DNA from 2 places in the Bradyrhizobium sp. AUGA SZCCT0177 genome. Region 2 is predicted to be linked to the other one. Evidence: riboswitches for the same ligand, from Rfam matches in the RefSeq annotation. Region 2 holds a riboswitch; the other holds the start of a gene.

Region 1 (11,184 bases), on a different contig from region 2:
CCGGACCCGGTTGCCGTTGTTGCCGGAGATCATGATCGGGTTGCCCTTGGCGTCGATGCCGGTGATCACGCCGACATGGCCGCCGCCGCGGCCCCTTGTCATCACGGCGATGGCGCCGACCTGCGGGCCGGAGACGCGCTGGCCGTAGCTGGCGAACGATTTCGCCATGTCCGAGCCGGTGCCGCGATAGCCGGAATGCTGCAGCACCATGTTCATGAAGCGGGCGCACCACAGGCTGCCACGTCCGGTCGGGTTACCGCCAAGATACCGGCGCGCCTCAGTGACGACGTTGGAAGAGCCGCCGAAGCTGCTCGGCGCCATCACCCCGCCGGGCGGCGTCAGGGTCGAATTATGATCGGTAAAGGTTGCGCTGGCATCAACGTTTGCGTTGGCATCGGCAAAGCCGCCGGCCTGCATTTGCGCGACACCGCGCTCCCAGCGCGACAGGCGCGCGATCTTCCGGTGATGGTGGCGGGCGTAATGCCGTGCATGGTGACCGGCGTGGTAGCCGCGGACGTGGCGCCCTGCGCCATGGTGGGGCCGGGCTGACGCCGGCGTGGCAATGACTACGATCGAAACCGAACACAACGCCAGCGCAAGGACACGAAGCGACCGGCGAAACGCAAACAACTGAAGCATCTTTGATCCTCTATGACACACCACAATCCCGCAACGTTCGTGGACAAACGAACGCGGCGACGGGTTTGAATTTTTGGCTGTGGCGGGAGGAAGATTTCATGCGGCGGTGCGGAAACGATTCCGGGGTGATTCCGCGCCCATTTGATGGCCAAAAAGAAACGAGCCTGCCGCATTGCGGCCCAGAGCATTAACTGCAATTTTCGAGGCCGGAGAACGCGCCAAAACCAAGAGGAACCTTAAATGCCCCATGCCGTCACCAGCGATAATGTCCGCCTGCATTTCGAAGAAGCGGGCACGGGAACGCCGATCATCTTCCTGCATGAATTCGCGGCCGACCACACCAATTGGGAGCCGCAGATGCGCTACTTCTCGCGCGGCCACCGCTGCATCGCCTATTCGGCGCGGGGCTATACGCCTTCCGACGTGCCGCCGACATCGGACGTCTACACCTACCAGCATTTCTACACCGACGCGCTCGCGGTGCTCGATCACCTCGGGATCGCAAAGGCGCATTTCGTCGGGTTGTCGATGGGCGCCTATTCGTCGCTGCAGGTCGGCCTCAACGCCCCGGAGCGTGCGATGTCGATGACGCTGGCCGGCGTTGGCTCCGGCTCTGCAATCGAAAATCTCGAAGCCTTCCGCAAGCAATGCGTTGCCAATGCCGAGCAGTACGAGAAAATCGGCTCGGTGGAGGTCGCCAAAGTGACGCGCGAGGCGCCGAGCCGGATTCCGTTCCTGGTCAAGGACCCGCGCGGCCACGCCGATTTCTATGCCGCGCTGGCGCGCCATGACGCCAAAGGCTCGGCCAACACCATGCGCAGTTTTCAGGGCGGCCGCCCCTCGATCTACACCCTGACCGACGCGATCCGCAACGTGCCGACGCCGGCGCTGATCATCTGCGGCGACGAGGACGACAATTGCATCGAGCCGAGCCTGTACCTGAAGCAGCATCTGCCGGCGGCGGGACTGACGTTCTTCCCGAAATCGGGACACGTGCTCAATTTGGAAGAGCCCACGCTGTTCAACGAAATGGTCGAGCGCTTTATTGCGCTGGTCGAGGCCGGGAGGTGGCCGGTGCGGGATCCGAGGTCGATGGTGGCGGGGTAGCCTCTTTCCGTCATTCCGGGGCGTGCGTAGCACGAGCCCGGAATCCATTGAGCGACTAGTTGCGTGGATGAATGGATTCCGGGCTCGCTACGCGCGCCCCGGAATGACGGCGGGCGTCATTTCCCCTTCTCCGCCCGGCTCAGCAAAAACACACCCTGCTCGCCGAACATGTTCCAGAACCACCACGGCAAATTCAGCCGCAACGGGCGGCCGTAGAGATCGAGGGCGACCGCGCGCTCCATCTTGACGTTGATCTGTTCGCAGAGCTGGACGAAATCCTTGATGGTGCAGAAATGGATGTTCGGCGTGTCGTACCAGGTCGCGGGCAGGTTTTCGGTGCGCGGCATGTGGCCGCCGACCAATAGCTGCAGACGCATCCGCCAGAACCCGAAATTCGGGAACGAGACGATGGCGCGATGGCCGATCCGCAGCAGGTTTTCCAAGACCACCCTCGGCTGCCGGGTCGCCTGCAGCGTCTGCGACAGGATCACGTAGTCGAAGGCGTCGTCGGGATAATTGACGAGGTCGGTGTCGGCGTCGCCCTGCACCACCGCAAGGCCCTTGGCGACGCAGCGGTTGACGCCCTCGCGCGACAGCTCGATGCCGCGGCCGTCGATGCCGCGGCTTTCCAGCAGCTGCAGCAGTTCGCCATCGCCGCAGCCGACGTCGAGCACTTTGGAGCCGCGCTGCACCATTTCGGCGACCAGCAAATGATCGCTGCGATAGTTCCCGGTGCGGCCGGGTGTGACGCCCGTGAGCGGCAACGCCTGTTGGATACTCATGACGCAGCGCCACCATTTTCGAGGCCACGCGCCTTGCCAGCGGACTCCAGGAAGGCACGGGAGATGTCGAAGAATTCGGGCACGTCGAGCAGGAAGGCGTCGTGACCGCGATCGGTTTCGATTTCGGCGAACGACACCCGCGCGCTCGATGCGTTGAGCGCATGCACCAATGCCCGCGATTCCGAGGTCGGGAACAGCCAGTCTGACGTGAACGACACCACGCAGAACCGCGTCTGAATGCCGGAGAACGCCTTCGCCAGCACGCCGTCATGATCGGCGGCGATGTCGAAATAATCCATCGCCCGCGTCAGATAGAGATAGGAGTTGGCATCGAAGCGCTCGACGAACGACGAGCCCTGATAACGCAGATAGCTTTCGACCTGGAAATCGGCGTCGAACGAAAATGTCGGCAGATCCCGGTCCTGCATCCGCCGCCCGAACTTGCGATGCAGCGCGGCGTCCGACAAATAGGTGATATGCCCGGCCATCCGCGCCACCGCGAGGCCACGATGCGGATGCGTCCCCTGATCGACATAGCGTCCACCATGCCAATCCGGATCGGCCATTACTGCCTGCCGGCCGAGTTCGTGGAACGCGATATTCTGCGCCGAATGGCGCGTGCTGCACGCGGTCGGGAGCGCGGAGAACACGCGTTTCGGATAGGCCGCGGTCCATTGCAGCACCTGCATGCCGCCCATCGAGCCCCCGACAACACAGAGCAGCGTGTCGATGCCGAGGCGGTCGAGCAGCATGGCCTGCGCCCGCACCATGTCCGGTATCGTGACGACCGGAAAATCCAGTCCCCACACCTTACCTGTCGCGGGGTTGGTCGAGGCCGGACCGCTCGAACCCATGCAGCCGCCGATCACGTTGGAGCAGATGATGAAATACTTGTCAGTGTCGAGAGGACGGCCAGGACCGACCATGATTTCCCACCAGCCCGGCTTGCCGGTCAGCGGATGCACATTGGCGACATGCTGATCAAGCGTCAGCGCATGGCAGATCATGATGGCGTTGGATCGCCCTGCATTGAGCTTGCCATAGGTCTGGTAGGCGATCTGGAAGGGCGCCAGATCGATGCCGCAATCAAGCCGCAACGGTTGATCGGCGCCGAACGCCGCCACCAGCGAACTCGGATGGTCCGCCTCGTGCGCGCGCTCCTCGGTATGCACCGAGGAGCTGGCTATCGACTGAACGTTTGTCATTTCGGCCACCGACCTCCCAAAGGGAGGCCCTCCCGGACAGAAATCAGGCCATAAAAAAAACCCGGCCTGAACAAAGGTTCGACCGGGATCACTTCTGTCCCCGGCCTGTTTAGCGAGTTGTTTAACGTGGCTGCAAGCCGGCCGGCTCAAATGACCACGGAATAGGCTAAAGCTAGTCCGAAGGGAGCTTTTCGTCAAGGCGGGCCATGGTTAACCGGCCGGGCGCGCCATCATTGCCGATGTTTCTCTTTGCTTTCGGCGGCCGTCTTTCCTAATCAATGCCCTTGTATTTGCCGGTGATTTCGGCCCCCGGCGCTAAAGGCTAGAACATGTCCAAGGGACCCTCGAAGGCACCCCCCGCCCCGCCCTCCCTCGCGGTGCTGCGCCTGGAGATCGACAGCATCGACGAGCAGGTTCACCGCCTGCTGATGGCGCGCGGCGACATCATCGATCGGCTGATCCAGGTCAAGGAGACCCAGGAAGTCGGCTCCGCGTTCCGCCCGGCGCGCGAGGCCGACATGATGCGGCGGCTGGTGGAGCGTCACCGCGGCATTCTCCCGATCGACACCATCGAGAGCATCTGGCGCGTCATCATCTCGACGTTCACCTACGTCCAGGCGCCGTTCTCGGTGCATGCGGACGTCTCGGTCGGCGAATCCGCGATGCGCGATTCGGCGCGGTTTCATTTCGGATTCGTGGTGCCATACGTCGGGCATTTCAGCGCGCAGGCCGCGGTCGAAGCGGTGGCGAAATCGAAGGGCGATCTGGCGCTGGTCTCGGCGACGTCGAGCCGCACGCCGTGGTGGATTGAGCTCGAAGCCGACGGCGCGCCGAAGATCATCGCGCGGCTGCCGTTCCTCGAACGCGCCGACCATCCGGCAGCCTTGCCGGTGTTCGTGGTCTCGCGCGTCGCCGACAACGCCATGGTGACCGAAGTCGAGACCTGGAGCGTGCGCGTCTCCGGCTGGAACGCCGAGATTGCGCGCGCGCTGGCGCCGCTTGCCGAAATCGTCGCCGTCCCCGATACCGCCTTCGATGGTGCGGCGCTGCTGGTGTCGATATCAGGCATTGGCCTGGAGAAGATCAAAACCGCTTTGATCGAGGCCGGCGCGTCGGTGCGCTCTTCGGCCCTCGTCGGCAGCCACGCAACACGCTATACGGTGCCCCCGAACGGGGCGGCCAAATCCTGAATAGACGCCCTACGATCCGGAGCCAGAAGATGTCCCGCCCCGTGCCGAACCCCGGCATTCTCGATATTGCGCCCTACACCCCCGGCAAGAGCCCGGTGGCCGAGCCCGGCCGCAAGGTGTTCAAGCTGTCCGCCAACGAGACGCCGTTTGGCCCGTCACCGAAGGCGCTGGCGGTCTACAAGGACGCGGCTGGTCATCTGGAGGACTATCCGGAAGGCACCTCGCGGGTGCTGCGCGAGGCGATCGGCCGCGCCTTCGGGCTCGATCCGAACCGCATCATCTGCGGCGCCGGCTCGGACGAAATCCTCAACCTGCTGGCGCACACCTATCTCAAGCATGGCGACGAGGCGATCTCGACCAGCCACGGCTTCCTGGTGTACCCGATCGCGACCATGGCGAACGGCGCCAAGAATGTCGTGGCGGCCGAGACCGAGTTCACCGCCGACGTCGACGCGATCCTGAAGCTGGTCACGGCGCGCACCAAGATGGTGTGGCTCGCCAATCCGAACAACCCCACCGGAACCTACATTCCGTTCGACGAGGTCAAGCGGCTGCGCGCCGGATTGCCTGACCATGTGCTGCTGGTGCTCGACGCCGCCTATGCCGATTACGTGTCGCGCAACGATTACGAACTCGGCATCGAGCTGGTGGCGACCACCGAAAACACCGTGGTGACGCATACGTTCTCCAAGATTCACGGGCTGGCGTCGTTGCGGATCGGCTGGATGTTCGGCCCGGCGAACATCGTCGACGCCGTCAACCGGATTCGCGGGCCTTTCAACGTCTCGACGCCGGCAATGCTGGCGGCGGTGGCCGCGATCGAGGACACCGCGCATGTCCAGATGTCGAAGACCTTCACGGAGCACTGGCGCAACTGGCTGACGGAAGAAATTTCCAAGCTCGGCCTCAAGGTGACGCCGAGCGTGGCGAATTTTGTGCTGATCCATTTCCCGCAGGAGAAGGGCAAGACCTCGGCGGACGCCGACGCGTATCTGACAAAACGCGGCCTGGTGCTGCGGGCGCTGAACAATTACGGCCTGCCGCATGCGCTGCGCATGACCATTGGCACCGAAGAGGCCAACCGCCTCGTCGTCGACGGCCTCAAAGACTTTATGGCGGGCAAGTGAGCATCACGTGAGCACTGAACCTCTCTTCAAACGCGTCGCGCTGATCGGCTTCGGCCTGATCGGCGGCTCGATCGCCCGCGCCGCACGCGCGCAGGGTCTCGCCGGCGAGATCGTCACCTCGGCACGCTCGGCCAAGACCCGCGCGCGGGTGGAAGAATTGCGCGTGGTCGATCGCGTGCTCGAAACCAACGCGGAAGCGGTCAAAGGCGCCGACCTCGTGATCCTCTGCATCCCCGTCGGCGCCTGCGGACCGGTCGCCGAGGAGATCGCGCCGTTCCTCGAGCCGGGCGCCATCGTCTCCGACGTCGGCTCGGTCAAGGGCGCCATCGCGCGCGACATGGGCCCGCATATTCCGCAAGGCGTCCATTTCGTTCCCGCCCATCCCGTCGCCGGCACCGAGCACTCCGGTCCCGATTCCGGCTTTGCCGAACTCTTCATCAACCGCTGGTGCATTCTCACGCCGCCTGATGGGACCGATCCCGCCGCGGTGGAAAAGCTGCGCGAGTTCTGGGCCGGCCTCGGCGCCAAGGTCGAGATCATGACGCCGGATCATCATGATCTCGTGCTCGCGATCACCAGCCATCTGCCGCATCTGATCGCCTACACCATCGTCGGCACCGCCGACGAACTGGCGCAGGTGACGTCGTCGGAAGTGATCAAATTCTCCGCCGGCGGTTTTCGCGATTTCACCCGCATCGCAGCCTCGGATCCGACGATGTGGCGCGACGTGTTCCTGGCCAACAAGGAAGCGGTGCTGGAAATGCTCGGCACCTTCAACGAAGACCTCTCAAAACTCACGCGCGCGATCCGCCGCAACGATGGCGAGGCGCTGTTCGAGCATTTTACCCGCACCCGCGCCATCCGCCGCGGCATCGTCGAGATCGGCCAGGATTCGGCAGCGCCCGACTTCGGCCGCCCGCACGCGAATTTAACGAAGAAGCCGGAGTAGACCGGCTCACGACGGAGTGAAGCATGATCATCGACCATTCGAAGCTGCTTGGGCTTGCCAACCGCATCGTCACTGCCGGCGGCAGTTCGCCGACGGAAGCCGCCATCGTGGCCGAGCATCTGGTCGAGGCCAATTTACGCGGCCATGACAGCCATGGCGTCGGCATGCTGGTCGCCTATGTGCGCGACCTCGACGCCGGCACGCTGAAGATCAACCAGGCACCCGAGATCGTCTCGGACTCCGGAACCATCTCGGTATGGGATGCCCGCGCCGGCTACGGCCAAGTGGTCGCGCGCCAGGCGGTGGAATGGGCGATTGAGGCGGCCAGGAAACACGGCGTCGCGGTCAACGGGCTCCGCAATGCGCACCATATCGGCCGGGTCGGCACCTATGGCGAGATCGCCGCCCGCGCCGGCATGGTGGCGCTGCATTTTGTGAATGTCGCTTCGGGTTCACCCGGCGTTGCGCCCTTCCGCGGCCGCGAAGGAAGATTCCTGACCAACCCGGTCTGCATCGCGATCCCCGGCACCGACAACAACGAGCCGATCCTGCTCGATTTCGCCACCAGCCGCGTGGCGCTGGGAAAAGTGCGGGTGGCGCATAATGCCGGCAAGCCGATGCTTGATGGTGCGTTGCTCGACCATGCGGGCCAGCCCACCACCGACCCTTCCGTCATGTACACCGACCCGCGCGGCGTGGTGCTGCCGTTCGGCGAGCACAAGGGCTCCGGATTGGCGCTGGTGTGCGAACTCCTGGCCGGCGCCATTGTCGGCTCGCCTAGCGTCACCACATCGACGCCGCCCGAACGCGGCATCATCAATGGCATGCTGAGCATCGTGATCGACCCTATCAGGCTTTCGACGCGCGACAGCATGATGGCCGAGATCGACGACATGATTTCCTGGGTGAAATCGGCCAAGCCAGCGGAATCGGAATCGCCGGTGCTGATCGCCGGTGAGCCCGAGCGGCTTGCGCGGGCGCAGCGTATCGCCAAAGGCATCGAAATCGATGACACGACCTGGGGCCAGTTGACTGATATCGCCGAGCGCTATCAGATCCGGATCGATAGCTGAGCAACTCCGTTTGGGCGCATGCAATGAAGTCCTCTGCCGGCGGGATTCAGCTAACGGCGCTCGATCCCGCCGGCTACCAGCATATGCCCTGGAAGAACGGCGGCGGGGTCACGATCGATATCGCCGTATCCATGCTCCCTGGATTCGCGCCGGGCAGTTGGGAAGGAATCGTCTGGCGTTTCAGCCGGACCGCCATCGTGACGCCGGGCGCGTTCTCGGATTTGAGCGGCTATGACCGCCAGCTGGCGCTGGTTTCCGGCGAGGGGCTCGTGCTCGGGACACCCGTTGGAGAGATCGACGTCAGGCAACCGTTCAGGCCGGTCCGGTTTGCCGGAGAAACCAGTATTGTCAGCCGGATCGAAGCCGGACCCGTCGAAGTCGTCAATCTGATCGGTGACCGCTCACGCGTGGCGATTGACCTCTCCTGCCCTTTGAGCGGCGCAACGCACGCCTGCCCGGCCGGCGTTCACATCGTCTATGCCGCGACAGGTTCCTGCGAACTGTCGATCAACGACAAGGCCTGCGAGATCTCGGCCGGCCACGCCGTGCGCATCGATGCCGAAGAAAGTTTTGCAATCGCAAGCCGGTTTGGCACCGCGATCGTCGCCAGCGTTATTCCCGTGGTGCGGACATCCGGCTGATCCGGATTCGTCACGGAACGATGACGGTCGACGGCGCAGTTCCCATCGCGCAAGTGAGCGGGTCCAAAATTCATATGCCGGAAACACATTGGTAACGCTTCCACTTGTGTTAGCTTGCCAACACCACTTCCGCCAAAGAACTTGCCGCCACTTAAAGAAGCTGCAGCCACCGATCGCGGGGAAAAAATGTCCGGCTCCAAGAAGCGACCCATCATCCTCCCCGTCATCGCGTTGCTGGCCCTGCTGTTCGCGAGCGGCGATCCGGCGCGAGCCCAGACTCTGAACGCCGTCAAGGAGCGCGGCACGCTGAATTGCGGCGTCGGCCAGGGACTGCTGGGCTTTTCCAGCATGGATGACAAGAATGCCTGGAGCGGCTTCGACGTCGATATCTGCCGCGCCGTCGCCGCGGCGATCTTCGGTGACCCTGCCAAAGTGACGTTCACGCCGCTCGATGCGGCCACGCGCTTTTCCGCGCTGCAATCGAACAAGATCGACGTGCTGTCGCGCAACTCGACATGGACGATGTCGCGGGAAAGTTCGCTCGGCCTGATGTTTGCGGGCGTCGCCTATTACGACGGCCAGGGTTTCCTGCTGCGCCGGGATGCCAGGATCGATACCGCGCTACAGCTCGGCGGCAAGACCGTGTGCACCCAGACCGGCACCACGACCGAACTGAACCTGGCGGATTATTTCCGCGCCAACGACATGCAGCTCAAGGTGTTGGCGCTCGCCACCGCCGAGGAAAGCCTCAAGGCCTATGACGATCGTAAATGCGACGTGCTGACCAGCGACGTCTCGCAGCTCTACGCCGAGCGTCTAAAACTCTCTGCGCCCGACAGCCACATCATCCTGCCGGAAGTCATTTCAAAGGAGCCGCTCGGACCCGCGGTGCGGCAAGGCGACGACCAATGGTTCAACCTGGTCAAGTGGACGCTTTATTCCCTGATCAATGCCGAGGAGCTTGGCGTCAAACAGGCTGGCATCGACGATGCGGTGAAATCAGCCAATCCCAACATAAAACGCCTGCTCGGCACCGAAGGCGAATTCGGCACGCAGTTGGGCCTCGCCAATGACTGGGCCGCGCGCGCCGTGCGGGCCGTCGGCAATTACGGCGAGATCTATGAGAGAAACGTCGGCACGCAGTCGAAACTCAGTATTCCGCGCGGGCTGAATGCGCTCTGGACCCAGGGCGGCATCCAGTACGCGCCTCCCGTCAGATAGTTCTTCAGGGGTCAGGCCATGACCGTGGATTATTATGCATTGCTGACCAAAGCCGTTGCCGGCAAGGACACCCTCGGCCGCGACAAGATCTACAAGGATGCCTATGACCTCATTACGAGGTCGTCCCACCTCACCCGCGAGGCCGCCGCCTCAAATGTCGCCGCCCTCGAAGCCGCGATCCGGCGGATCGAGGATGAGATCGCCGTCGAGGAAGGCCGCGACGCCGCTCAGATCAACGAAGTGTTGTCGGAAGGCACGAACTGGAAGCCATGGGCCTTCGGCGCCGCCGCGCTTGCTGCCGCCATCGCCTTGTCGGCTCTGGTCTATAGCTATGTCGTCACCAAAGGCCCCGTCGTCGTCGCCACCGGCGTGACGGCCCCACCGCCGAAAGCGGCGCGCGCCCGCGAAGATGTCGTGATGGCCGACCTGAAGGCCGGCGAGGACGGCGGCTCCACCGGCGAAGGCCTGCCGTTTTCGCTGCAGCGGCAAGTGGTGTTCTACCGCACCACCGTGGTTCCCGGCTCGATCGTGATCGACCGGGAAAACCGCTTTCTCTATCTGATCGATTCCAACAATTCCGCGCGCCGCTACGGCATCGGGATTGCGCAGGAATGCCTCAAGGGCGGCAGCTTCTTCCGCGTCACCAACAAGCTCGAATGGCCGGACTGGCGCTCTTCCGCGCAAAACGCCCGGGATGCCGACGCGTTGGCCGCCTCCGCCGGCCGTCCCGGCAGTCCGCTCGGCGCCCGCGCGTTGCTATTGGACAAGCCCGGGCTGCTGATTCATGGCACGAACTCGCCCAAAACCATCGGTCACCTCGTCGCTTCCGGATGCATCCGGCTCGTCAACGACGACGTCGAGGATTTGTACCGCCGGGTTTCGCTGGAAACGCGGGTGGTGTTTGTGAGCTAGGGGCTGGTGTGCGCGCCGACGGCGGGCGCAATACTCCGGCTGTGACCGTCGTCACAGCCACCGGGAACTGCCGCGCTTACTCCTGCCCTGACGGATGGCGGGAATAGTCCCTCCACCGGCAACAGGAGGGACTAAAATGGAACAGCTGACCAAAAAAGCCGACGAACTGACCATCGACGAACTCGATGCCGCGTCGGGCGGCGCCCTCTACCAGCCGCTCATCGTGGTTGCGATTGTCACCGCCGTTGCAATCCGCGCAGGCATCGAGTCGCTGGTTCACAAGATTACCCGTTGAGGTTCCTGCAAGCGCCTTGCGGCGAATGTTCGATTCTTCGAAA
Region 2 (11,184 bases):
TATGCAGCTTGGGAAGCTGCCGTTCTACCATTGAACTACGCCCGCGAACGCTTTTGCGCTTCCCCTGATTAGCCGACCCCGGGCGTTCCGCCAAGCGGTACCCGCGCCTTCCCGCCCCCAGGCCCTTAACGGCTTACAAAGATTCCAGATGCGCACTTTGATGACGGTGTTATGATCCTGCCGGGGTTGGTGGCGTATGGCGGGGCGTGGCTACAGCATTTTTGACACGGGGATCGGCCGGTGCGGGATCGCATGGGGCGAGTTCGGCGTTATGGGCGTGCAGCTCCCGGAAGCCCGCGAGATCGACACCAGGCGGCGGCTGTTCCAGCTTTATCCCGACGCCCGCGAACTTCGCCCTCCGGAGAATGTCGCCATCGCGATCGGAGGCATCGTGGCGTTGCTACGCGGCGGCTACAGCGACCTTTCCGATGTCGCGCTCGACATGACCGGGATTCCCGCCTTCAATCAGCGCGTCTATCAGCTCGCCCGCACCATCCCGCGCGGCGAGACCCGCATTTATGCCGAGGTCGCCAGTGCGCTGCGCGCCTCGGGCGCGGTGTATTCGGTGGCGCAGGCGATTGCCCGCAACCCCTTCATGATCATCGTACCCTGCCATCGCGTGCTCGAGGCCGGGCACTATGCCGACAAGATATCGCCGAACGGCGGCGCCATCTCCAAGCGCCGGCTGCTGTCGATCGAGGGCACCCACCCGACCGCCAGCAAGACCCTGTTCGACGTGCTGCTGCCGGTTGCGCCGCCGCGCCCGCCTACCTAAATTTACGGGATGGCCGCGACCACCCTGCTCGAGCGCAAATCCATTTCGGTATCCGATTTCCGCTGCAGCGCGGGACCCGGCGATAAGCCTTTTGCCGAGCTGCACCGCTGCCACTCGATTTCGTATGTCCGCAAAGGCAGTTTCGGCCTGCACTGCCGCGGCAAGTTCAGTGAATTGGTGGCGGGATCGGTGCTGATCGGCCATCCCGGCGACGAATATACCTGCACCCATGACCACGTCTGCGGCGACGAATGCCTCTCCTTCTTCCTGGGGCCGGAACTGGTGGATGCGATCAGCGAAGCCAGGGATATCTGGCAGATCGGCTCGGCGCCGCCGCTGCCGGAACTCATGGTGCTCGGCGAACTGGCGCAGGCGGCGGCAGATGGCAGCAGCGACATCGGCCTCGACGAGATCGGGCAGGTATTCGCCAGCCGCTTTGTCGAGGTGGTCTCCGGCAAGCCACGTAAAGCTGGTCCCGACGCCGCCCGCGACCGCCGCCGCGCAGTGGAAACCGCGCTGTGGATCGATGCCAATTCGCACCGCGAAATCGACCTGGAAGATGCCGCCGCGCAAGCCGGCATCAGCCCGTTCCATTTCCTGCGGCTGTTCTCGAACGTGGTCGGCGTCAGCCCGCATCAATATCTGCTGCGCTCGCGGCTGCGCCATGCGGCGCGGCGGCTCGCCGATGACGATAGCCCGATCACCGCTATCGCCTATGACGTCGGCTTCGGCGACCTCTCCAATTTCGTGCGCACGTTCCATCGGGCCGCCGGCGCCTCGCCGCTGCGGTTCCGCCAGGCCTCGCGGGGGAAGCGCAAGATTCTCCAAGAACGGCTTGCCCTCAACTAGCTAGGGTTTCTCCAGGTTGCGCGGCATTCCCGCGCGCACTTCTCACTGGAGAACAGCAATGTACGACCACATCGGATTACGCGTCGGAAACCTCGACGCCAGCGTGCGCTTCTATACGGCAGCGCTCGCACCCCTCGGCTTTGTGCTGTGCTCGCGCGACGATTCCGGCGCCGGCTTCGGCCCCAAGGGCGAACCCGCGCTTTGGCTGCACTTGCACAAGGGCGCCGCCGGCACCGGTGCCCATGTCGCGTTCCGCGCCCCAGACCATGCCGCGATCAAGCAATTCCATGCCGAGGGACTTAAGGCCGGCGGCCGCGACAATGGCGGCGCGGGAGCACGGGCCGATTACAGCCCGACCTACTACGCGGCGTTTTTGATCGATCCTGACGGCAACAACGTCGAGGCGGTGTGCACGTAGGTGCGCACCGTAGGGTGGGCAAAGCGAAGCGTACCCACCATTCAAGACAACGGTCTGGATAGATGGTGGGCACGGCGCGAAGTGCGCCTTTGCCCACCCTACAGACCGATGCCTCTCATTCTCATTCGAAGGACATCAACCATGGCTTCCATCCACAAGGACATCATCATCGACGCCAATCCCAATGACGTCTGGGACGCGGTGCGCGATTTCGGGGCGTTGCATACGCGGCTGGTGCCGGGCTTCGTGCTCGACACCCGCCTCGACGGCGACGCGCGGATCGTGACGTTTTCCAATGGCACGGTGGCGCGCGAACTTTTGGTCGATTGCGACGATGCACGGCGGCGGCTGGTTTATGCTGTCATCAGCGAACGGATCAAACAGCACAGCGCCTCGGTGCAGGTGACCGCGGAAGGCAACGGCCGCAGCCGGCTGGCCTGGACCGTCGACGTGCTGCCGCATGAAATCGCGCCTTACATGAACGCGCAGATGGATCAGGCGGCGCTGGCGATGCAGAACGCGCTTGGGAAAGCCGCGGCATGATTTCCGCGTTTCTCGAAGCGCTCGGCGCGGTCGGTCCCTCAGCCGACCGCGCCGGCAAGATGGACCTGTACGGACGCTTCATCGGCTCCTGGGATCTCGACGTCAGGCAATTCTCCGACGACGGCCGCGAGCGTCGCCGCGCCGGCGAATGGCATTTCGGCTGGGCGCTGGAAGGGCGCGCGATACAGGATGTCTGGATCGTACCGCCGCGTGGCGAAGGGCGCCACGGCGACGCCACCGCCAAGATCAATTCCTATGGCACGACGCTGCGGGTCTACGATCCCGATATCGACGCCTGGCGGATCCAGTGGACCGACCCGGTGGCGCGAAGTTTTCTGCAGATGATCGGGCGTGTTGAAGGCCATGACATCGTGCAGCACGGCACGCGGCCTGATGGACAGCTGATGCGCTGGAGTTTTTCCGAGATCACACCTAACTCGTTCCTCTGGCGCGGCGAGATCTCCGCGGACAACGGCGCGAGTTGGCGTGTCAATACCGAGTTCACCGCCCGACGCCGAGCACCGTGATCTGTCGCACAGATCAGCCTTTCGCGCGCTCCTAGCGTCACCATTTGCGCCCGGATGGCACCGCCTCCGCGGGCCGCGGCGCATTGGGAGGTCGAACCATGACTGGAGCTGACAAGGTTGTGTGTCAGGCGGCCACGCTGCTGCTGCTGTTTGCCCTGACGACGACGCCGGCGAAAGCGCAATTCGCCGGCTTCGGTGGCGGTGGCGGCGACGACATGATGACTCAGATGGCGCCGATGCTGGAAATGATGAAGGCGAAGATGGGCAAGCGCCGCTTCGGCATGATGATGCAGACCATGGGGCCGATGATGGGCCGCATGATGGAAGGTGGAGGCGGTGGTTTTGGTGGCATGATGGGCGGCGGTGGAATCCCCGGCGGCTTCGGTGGCGGCTATGGCGGCGGCATGGCCGACGGCTATGGCGTCAACATGGGCGGCATGGGCGGCGGCGACATCATGGGCATGCTCGGCGGCCCTGGCGGCGGCGAGATGATGAGCATGATTCCGCAGCTGATGCGCATGGCCAATATGGGTGGCAGCCGTCACGGCCGGCGTCATCGGCGGCGCTGAGCTACGACAGCGCCGGACGAGCCTTGGCAAGGGGACCCTGCTTCGGTCCCCACCGCGTCAGGATCACGCTTGCGCAGGACAGCAGACCGAGCAGCATCATCGATGCTGCCGTCAGCATGAAGTAGTCCATGGCGGTGGCATCGTGCGTCGACAGCCACCAGCCGCCGATGATGATGAACACCAGCCGCGCGGTCTGCGCCAGCACGGGGCCGAGCACCTTGGCCGCGCCCTGCGATGAAAAATAGCAGGTCGTGGCGAGGCCGAGGAAGGCATACATCGGCGCCGCCGTAGACAGATACTGCCGGCTTGCGGCGCGCACGCCCGCATTGTCGGTGAAGAGATTGACCCAGATGTCGGGGAAGATCGCGATCAAGGTCGCAAGCGCGCCGACCCCGACAAAGGCCACGCCTCCCGCGATCCAGCAGATCCTGCGGGCCCGCGCGATGCGCTGCGCGCCGATCGCCATGCCGACCATCGGCACCGTCGCGATGCCGACCGCAAAGGCGATCGACGTCAGCATGAATTCGAGCCGCGCGCCGATGCCGTAACCGGCCAGGATCTCGGTGCCGAAACCCGCCAGCATGTAGGTGAATATGCTGATCGTCAGCACCGACTGCAGCGGCGAGAAGCAGGCGATGGCGCCGACCTTGAGGATGTCGATGAACATCGCCCAGCGAATCCGCAGGCCGATGAGCTTGGGAACGACGCGCGCACGGCCGGAAAACAGATACCACGTCATCACGGAGATGCTGACCATAAAGGCGATCAGCGAACCGGCGGCGACGCCGCGCATGCCGAATTGCGGAATCGGCCCGAGGCCGAGACCGAGCGTGCCGCCAAGGATGATCTGGCAGACGGCGGAAATGAGCATCAGCAGCGACGGCAATTTCATGTTGCCGGTGCCGCGCAGGATGCCGGCCATCGTGTTCATCAGCCACGGCACGACGGCGCCGCCGAAAAATATCTGCGTGTAGCCGATCGCCTGCGCCAGCACGTTGCCGCGGCCGCCGAGCAATTCCAGCAACTTGGGGCCGAAGATCAGCATGCCCAGCATGAAGACGAGCCCGAAGCAGAGGCCGATCAGCAAGGCATGCGCGGCAAGCACCGACGCCCGCTCGGTATCACCGGCACCGAGCGCGCGCGCGATCGCCGACGCAACGCCGCCGCCCATGGCGCCACCTGACATCGTCATGGTCAGGATCACGCAGGGAAACACCAGCGCCATCGCGGCCAGCGATTCCACCCCTAACCGGCCGATATAGGACGTCTCGGCGATCACCACGCAGGTGCCGGCCGAGAGCGCAATGACGTTGGGCCAGGCGAGCCACAGCAGCGTGCGCAGGATCGGACCGTCGATCAGCGCGTTCTTCGCCGGCGGCGGCGGTGGCGGCAGCGGACGTTCTTCCTCGTCGACGGGAATTTCGGCAACGCCGATATCGGACATTTCTGCTCCCGCGCGCGAAAGGCAACCTTAAGGTCGCGCGCCCATTCAATATTTTGGGCGCATTATCTCGCTGCGCCGAGCTGTTTCCTAGCACGGCAAGGCCTGATTCCGCGTGCGCGCAACGCAATGGGGCCCTGCGCGATTGCAGGCGAGCGCGCTCTCTTTAGCCGATCGACCAGACGAACGGTGCCTTTCCGCCGGTTGGCGGCTTCAAATGGACCGGAATATGGCGGCCGCAGCCGGCCGCCAGACCCTCGAACAATCCCTGCAGGACACTGGCGCAGGCCGGGTGATAATCGCCGACATCGGCCATCAGCTTCCAGCTCTGCTGCCGGATTTCGAACGTACCGTCGGACTCGCTGATCTCAACCGCATCATCCTGCGCCTCGAACAGCGCACGCAGGAAGCTGGCAAATTCCTTCGGCCCGCCGCGGCGCGCCCCGAGGTTTTGCGCGATCTCGTCGAAATATTGCATGCCGATCAGCTTGCCGGTGAGGTGCAACAGATATCGGGCGTCCTCCGGGCCGAAGCATTGCACCATCACGGGAGCCGCGGTCTTCACATATTCCATCGCATAGTTGCGATAGGCCTTTTCCAAACGCGGCTTCGGCCAGCTTGCAACAGGCAATGCCGGCGCGGTGGCGGGATCGAAGCGCGGCGCTTCGAGATGCCGCGCGAACACCATCCGCGCATCAAGGTCCAGCGGATGATCATATTCGCAGTAATAGCCTTCGAGGCCGTCCTGGCCGTCGACGCTTTGCTTCGTGCAGACGAAGCCGAGATTGAGATTGCCGAGCGCCACGCCGTTATTGCCGTGCCATCCGCGCAGCATCGCGCGCGACACTTCGCCGGGCACGCCGCAGATCGCGGTGCCACGCCAGATCCAGCGCGGCGGCGGATAACGGATCCAGGCCTTGCGATCGGTCTCGTACATGTATTCGACATGAACGCCGCCGATCCAGTTGGAGAGATAGTGATACTGCGCCGCCGCGACCGCCGGCGGCAGATGGCTGAGCCCGAGTTTTTCCAGCCCCGGCAGGAAGCGTTCCTGCTGCTGGCGGCGAAACACCCGGAACACGAACTCGGCGGCGTCTGCGGTGCCGCGGCGGGAGACGACGGTGAGAACGAGGCCGGTGAAAAACGCGTGATAGAGATCAGCGATGCTGCGCCACTTCGCCCATTGCGCTTCCCGGGCTGCTTGCTCGCCGCTCATGTTCTCTCCCGCCTTCATTCGTTGTCGGCGACGAGCATATATCAGCCGTCATTGCGAGCGCCAGCGAAGCAAGCCATGCCACTACGCGTGGAGAGCATGGATTGCTTCTTCGCTAACGCTCCCTTGCGCAAACGCTTCGCGTTTGTCGCAGGCAATGACGAGGGTGAGAATTACAGCCGGAAATGCTTGCTCAGCTTCAGGCCCTGCGCCTGATAGTTCGAGCCGATGCGCTGTCCGTACATGGCGTCGGGCCGCGCCAGCATCTTTTCATAGACCAGACGGCCGACGATCTGGCCGTGCTCGAGGATGAACGGCACTTCGCGCGAGCGCACTTCCAGGACGGCGCGCGAGCCCTGCCCGCCGGCGCCGGCATAGCCGAAGCCGGGATCGAAAAAGCCGGCATAATGCACGCGGAATTCGCCGACCAGAGGATCGAACGGCACCATCTCGGCGGCGTAATCCGGCGGAATCTGCACCGCCTCTTTCGAGGCCAGAATATAGAACTCGCCGGGATCGAGGATCAGGCTGCCGTCCGGGCGCGCCGCGATCGGCTCCCAGAATTCATCGACCGCATAGCCGCCGCGGCGGTCGACATCGACCACGCCGGTGTGGCGCTTGGCGCGGTAGCCGACAAAACCGCCGGAATTCGCGCCGCTCAGATCGACGCTCAGCGCCACGCCATTGGCGAGATCGGCGTCGTCGATATCGACCAGCCGCTCGGCCTCATGCAGCGCGTCCAGCTCGTCCGCGTTGAGGATGGCGTCGCCGGTGCGGAAGCGCACTTGGGACAGCCGGGATCCCTCGCGCAGCAGCACTGGAAACGTCTTCGGGCTGATCTCGGCATAGAGCGGCCCGTGATAGCCGGCGCCGATCATGTCGAAGCGGCGGGTGCCGTCCGCGATCACGCGGGTGAACACGTCGAGCCGCCCGGTCGAGCTCTTGGGGTTGGCGGCGGCGACGATCTCCGGCGGCAGCGCGAGGCTCTCCAGCAGCGGCACGATGTAGACGCAGTTGGTTTCCAGCACCGCCCCGTCAGTGAGGTCGATCTCGTGCAGTTTCAGCTCGTCGATACGCTCGGCGACCGTCGCACCCGGCCCCGGGAGGAAGCTCGCGCGCACCCGGTAGGCGATGTCGCCGAGGCGCAGATCAAGGCTCGCGGGCTGGATCTGGCTCTCGACAAAGGGATAGGCCGGCAGGATCAGGCCCGCATCCGCCATCGCCGCGATCATGCGGTCGGGCAGAATTCCGTTGGCGTCGGGCGGCAGCGTGAAAGGCACGGCGGTCCTCAAGGGAGCCCGGGAGGATGACCCAGATGTCATCCAAACCTCATAAATATGGGCATTTAGGGGTTATCCGATGGCTGGCTTGACGAAAAGGGCGCGAGGGAATATCAGCATGACTTATCCCGTGGTGATTTGAGCCGGCCGGCTTGCAGCCACGTTAAATAAGTCGCTAAACAGGCCGGGGACACGTGTGATCCCGGCCTGTGGAAATTTTTCCAGGCCGGTTTTTTGTGACCATTTTCAATGGTGGTCACGACGGAGGTCACATGCCTGAGGCTAAGTCTACCACCCGCTATCGTCCCGAAACCCGCCTTGTCCATGGCGGCACACTACGCTCGCAGTTCGGCGAGACGTCCGAGGCGCTGTTCCTCACCCAGGGCTACGTCTACGACAGCGCGGAGCAGTGCGAGGCCCGATTCAAGGGCGAGGAGCCCGGCTTTATCTATTCGCGCTATTCCAATCCGACGATCGAGATGTTCGAGCGCCGCATGATCCAACTCGAGGGCGCGGAAGCCGCGCGCTCCACCGCGACCGGCATGGCCGCGGTGGCGACCGCGATCCTCGCGCCGCTCCGGGCCGGCGATCACGTGGTCGCTTCGAAAGCCCTGTTCGGCTCCTGCCTTTACGTGGTGCAGGATCTCCTGCCGCGCTACGGGATCGAGACGACGCTGGTCGACGGTCTTGATCTCGACCAGTGGCAGCGCGCGTTGCGGCCGAACACCAAGTCCTTCTTCCTGGAGAGCCCGACCAATCCGACGCTCGACGTGCTCGACATCCCGGCGATTGCCGAGATCGCGCACAGTGGCGGCGCACGGTTGATCGTGGACAATGTGTTCGCCACGCCGATCTGGCAGAGCCCGCTGACGCTCGGCGCCGACGTCGTTGTCTACTCCGCCACCAAGCACATCGACGGCCAGGGCCGCTGCCTCGGCGGCATCATCCTGGCCTCGGAAGCGTTCGTCGCCGAGCACCTCCATAACTTCATGCGCCATACCGGCCCGTCGATGTCGCCGTTCAACGCCTGGGTGCTGCTCAAGGGACTGGAGACGCTGGCGGTACGTGTACGCGCGCAGACCGAGACCGCGGGCAAGGTGGCCGATGCGCTGGCGAAGCATCCGAAGATTTCGCGGCTGATCTATCCCGGCCGTGCCGATCATCCGCAGGCCGAACTGGTGAAGCGGCAGATGCGCGCCGGCTCGACCTTGGTCGGCTTCGAGGTCAAGGGCGGCAAGCAGGCCGCGTTCCGCTGCCTCAACGCGCTGCAGATCTCGCGGATCTCGAACAATCTCGGCGACGCCAAGAGCCTCGTCACCCATCCGCCGACCACGACGCATCAGCGTCTGACGCCGGAGGCGCGCGCCGAACTCGGCATCAGCGAGGGCTTCATTCGCTTCTCCGCCGGGCTCGAGCATGCGGATGACCTGATCGAGGATTTCGAGGCCGCGCTGGAGAAGGCGTGAGGTAGCTGCACGCGTAGCCACACAACAGGTGTCGTCCCGGCCTTGAGCCGGGACCCATAACCACAGGGCGTTGTGAGTTAGGGAAGTCGTCGACCACTGCCTTTTAGCCGCACGGTCGCGGCGTATGGGTCCCGGCGTTCGCCGGGACGACGGCGGTGTGTAACGGCAACAGCCGCAATCACATCGGCCGGTACGTCCGGACGTTCGACGGCACGTTGACGCCGAGCTTGATCTGGCCGACCGAGCGGATGATGTCGTCGCCGAGCAGCTGCGCGAAGCAGGCGTAGCCCCAGTCGCTCATGTGCAGGCCGTCGGCGATGACGAAATTGTCCATCGGGATCGCCTGCTTCTCGTGCCAGTCGCGCATCACCTCGAAGCGCGGGAAGATACCGACCTTGCGCAGTTCGGCGACCTTGTTGAGCAGGTTGATCATCTTGCCCGCGCTCTCCGCGCGTTCGTTGACGCGCGGCGAATATTGCGGATCGATCAGCACCAGATCGGCGCCGGTCGCCTGAATGCGCGCGACACCGTCTTCCACCAGCTTGATGGTCTCAGCCGGATCGAGATTGCGCAGCACGGCATTGGTGCCGACCTGCCAGATCACCAGGTCCGGATGCATGTCGATGACCGAGGTCTGCAGCCGCTTCATCATTTCAGGCGCGTCCTCGCCGCCCTGGCCGCGATTGATCACGGTGATGTCGGCGGTCGGATATTGCCGGTGCAGCTGCGCTGCGAGGCGGTTGGGATAGTTGAATTCCGGCGAGGTCGCGCCGAAGCCCGCGGTCGACGACGATCCGAACGCGATGATCACCACCGGCTCGCCCGCGGCGAGCTTGCCCGCGACACGCGGCAGCGATCCCATCTTTTTGGCGCCACCCTTCGGCGGCAGGCAGGGAACACGGCTGAAAATGTCGGCGGCCGATTTCGCGACCTCTTTGGCCTTGTCGATCGCCTTGCCGGTAACGCTCCTTTGCGCCGCCGGACCGGACGGCTCGGCGGCCGCCACGCTGCCCGCACCCGTGGTCGGCGCCGCCGGCGGTTTGGCGGCTTCAGTTTTGGCCGTGTCGGACAGCGTCGCCTGCTGGGCGGTCTGGGTCGCCTGCGCCTGCACCGGCAAAACGGACGCCGGCATCATCAGCACCGTCGCCGCGATGGCGAACGCTGCCAGCGATGTCGACGGCAAAAAAGGGCAGTAACGACTCATTTACGCTAGTTCCTCAATTCTGCTGGGCCGGGTTCACATGCGCCGCGTCGATCACGAATTTCGACAGCGCGCGGCCGAGGCAATCGTGCACCCGCTTGGCAAGGTCAGGGCCATGCGACGTGCTGGACAGGTCGAAGTCTCCCGCGTCGCTCCAGTGCCGCATCATGGAGAAGCGGTCGAACAGGGGAACGTCGTGCTGCTGCGCCACCACGCGCATATTATCCAGGTAGGGCGGCGCGGAAATCATCGTTTCAGTGCGCGGGCTGTATTGCAGATTCATCAGGATCACGTCGGCCCCCGCCTTCTGCAAGGCAGCCACACCCTCTTCAACACCGGCGCGGAAATCATCGGGATCGATCGATCGGATAGCATCGTAGGTGCCGGTCTGCCAGATAACCAAAGTAGGCTTTCTTACTTCCACGAGCTTAACAAGTCCGCCAGCGACCTCTTCGGCCGTCTTCTTGACCTGTAGTTCTACGGATACGTTCACCGCGACCTTCGGAAGCGCCTCCTTCAACATGACCTGCAGCCGGCCAGGATAGGCGCTGGCTTCGGACGCCGCGATGGTCGACGACCGGCTGCCCACCACCAGAATCTCCAGCCGGCGGTCGCCGGCAATGGCCGTCTCGACCTTAGGCAACTTACTCTCGGACGTCAGCAGATAGGCCGGAACCTCGCAATTGGCAGGGGCATCCTCGGCGCGCACGGGAGCCACGGCCAGCAAGCCGGCAATCAAGGTCAGCCCCAGGATCATCACCGGGTTGGACTTCATCAGCCCCCTCCCGCCATATCGGCGTTGCCAACAGCGCCCTTTTTCTTCGAGGCATTCTTGTCGGCGGAATGCTTGTACCACGAAATGACCCACGCCATGCCGGACATGATGAGTACCCCGACGACGC

Evidence for each region. A riboswitch is a leader RNA that binds a small molecule or an ion and turns the genes downstream of it on or off. The one in region 2 is predicted to bind S-adenosylmethionine.
Region 1: linked by a shared signal. The riboswitch ahead of metX (homoserine O-acetyltransferase MetX) and the one ahead of JQ597_RS16665 (O-succinylhomoserine sulfhydrylase) in region 2 are both predicted to bind S-adenosylmethionine.

The regions. Positions count from the first base shown of each region.
Region 1 covers NZ_JAFCMA010000041.1:3,246-14,429, forward strand. Annotated here, with positions in the region: gene JQ597_RS32845 (TIGR02594 family protein) at 1-639, opposite strand, end outside; gene JQ597_RS32850 (alpha/beta fold hydrolase) at 880-1,746, shown strand; gene metW (methionine biosynthesis protein MetW) at 1,863-2,528, opposite strand; gene metX (homoserine O-acetyltransferase MetX) at 2,525-3,733, opposite strand; SAM riboswitch at 3,822-3,901, opposite strand; gene JQ597_RS32865 (chorismate mutase) at 4,063-4,923, shown strand; gene hisC (histidinol-phosphate transaminase) at 4,953-6,050, shown strand; gene JQ597_RS32875 (prephenate/arogenate dehydrogenase family protein) at 6,058-6,999, shown strand; gene JQ597_RS32880 (malate/lactate/ureidoglycolate dehydrogenase) at 7,023-8,072, shown strand; gene JQ597_RS32885 (HutD/Ves family protein) at 8,096-8,713, shown strand; gene JQ597_RS32890 (amino acid ABC transporter substrate-binding protein) at 8,900-9,934, shown strand; gene JQ597_RS32895 (L,D-transpeptidase) at 9,953-10,846, shown strand; gene JQ597_RS32900 (hypothetical protein) at 10,983-11,141, shown strand.
Region 2 covers NZ_JAFCMA010000012.1:192,674-203,857, forward strand. Annotated here, with positions in the region: tRNA gene JQ597_RS16615 (tRNA-Gly) at 1-45, opposite strand, end outside; gene JQ597_RS16620 (methylated-DNA--[protein]-cysteine S-methyltransferase) at 197-775, shown strand; gene JQ597_RS16625 (helix-turn-helix transcriptional regulator) at 785-1,624, shown strand; gene JQ597_RS16630 (VOC family protein) at 1,683-2,042, shown strand; gene JQ597_RS16635 (SRPBCC family protein) at 2,184-2,585, shown strand; gene JQ597_RS16640 (hypothetical protein) at 2,582-3,112, shown strand; gene JQ597_RS16645 (hypothetical protein) at 3,211-3,681, shown strand; gene JQ597_RS16650 (MATE family efflux transporter) at 3,683-5,125, opposite strand; gene JQ597_RS16655 (hypothetical protein) at 5,289-6,338, opposite strand; gene JQ597_RS16660 (2'-deoxycytidine 5'-triphosphate deaminase) at 6,509-7,657, opposite strand; SAM riboswitch at 7,736-7,815, shown strand; gene JQ597_RS16665 (O-succinylhomoserine sulfhydrylase) at 7,888-9,081, shown strand; gene JQ597_RS16670 (SGNH/GDSL hydrolase family protein) at 9,260-10,285, opposite strand; gene JQ597_RS16675 (SGNH/GDSL hydrolase family protein) at 10,299-11,057, opposite strand; gene JQ597_RS16680 (OpgC domain-containing protein) at 11,057-11,184, opposite strand, start outside.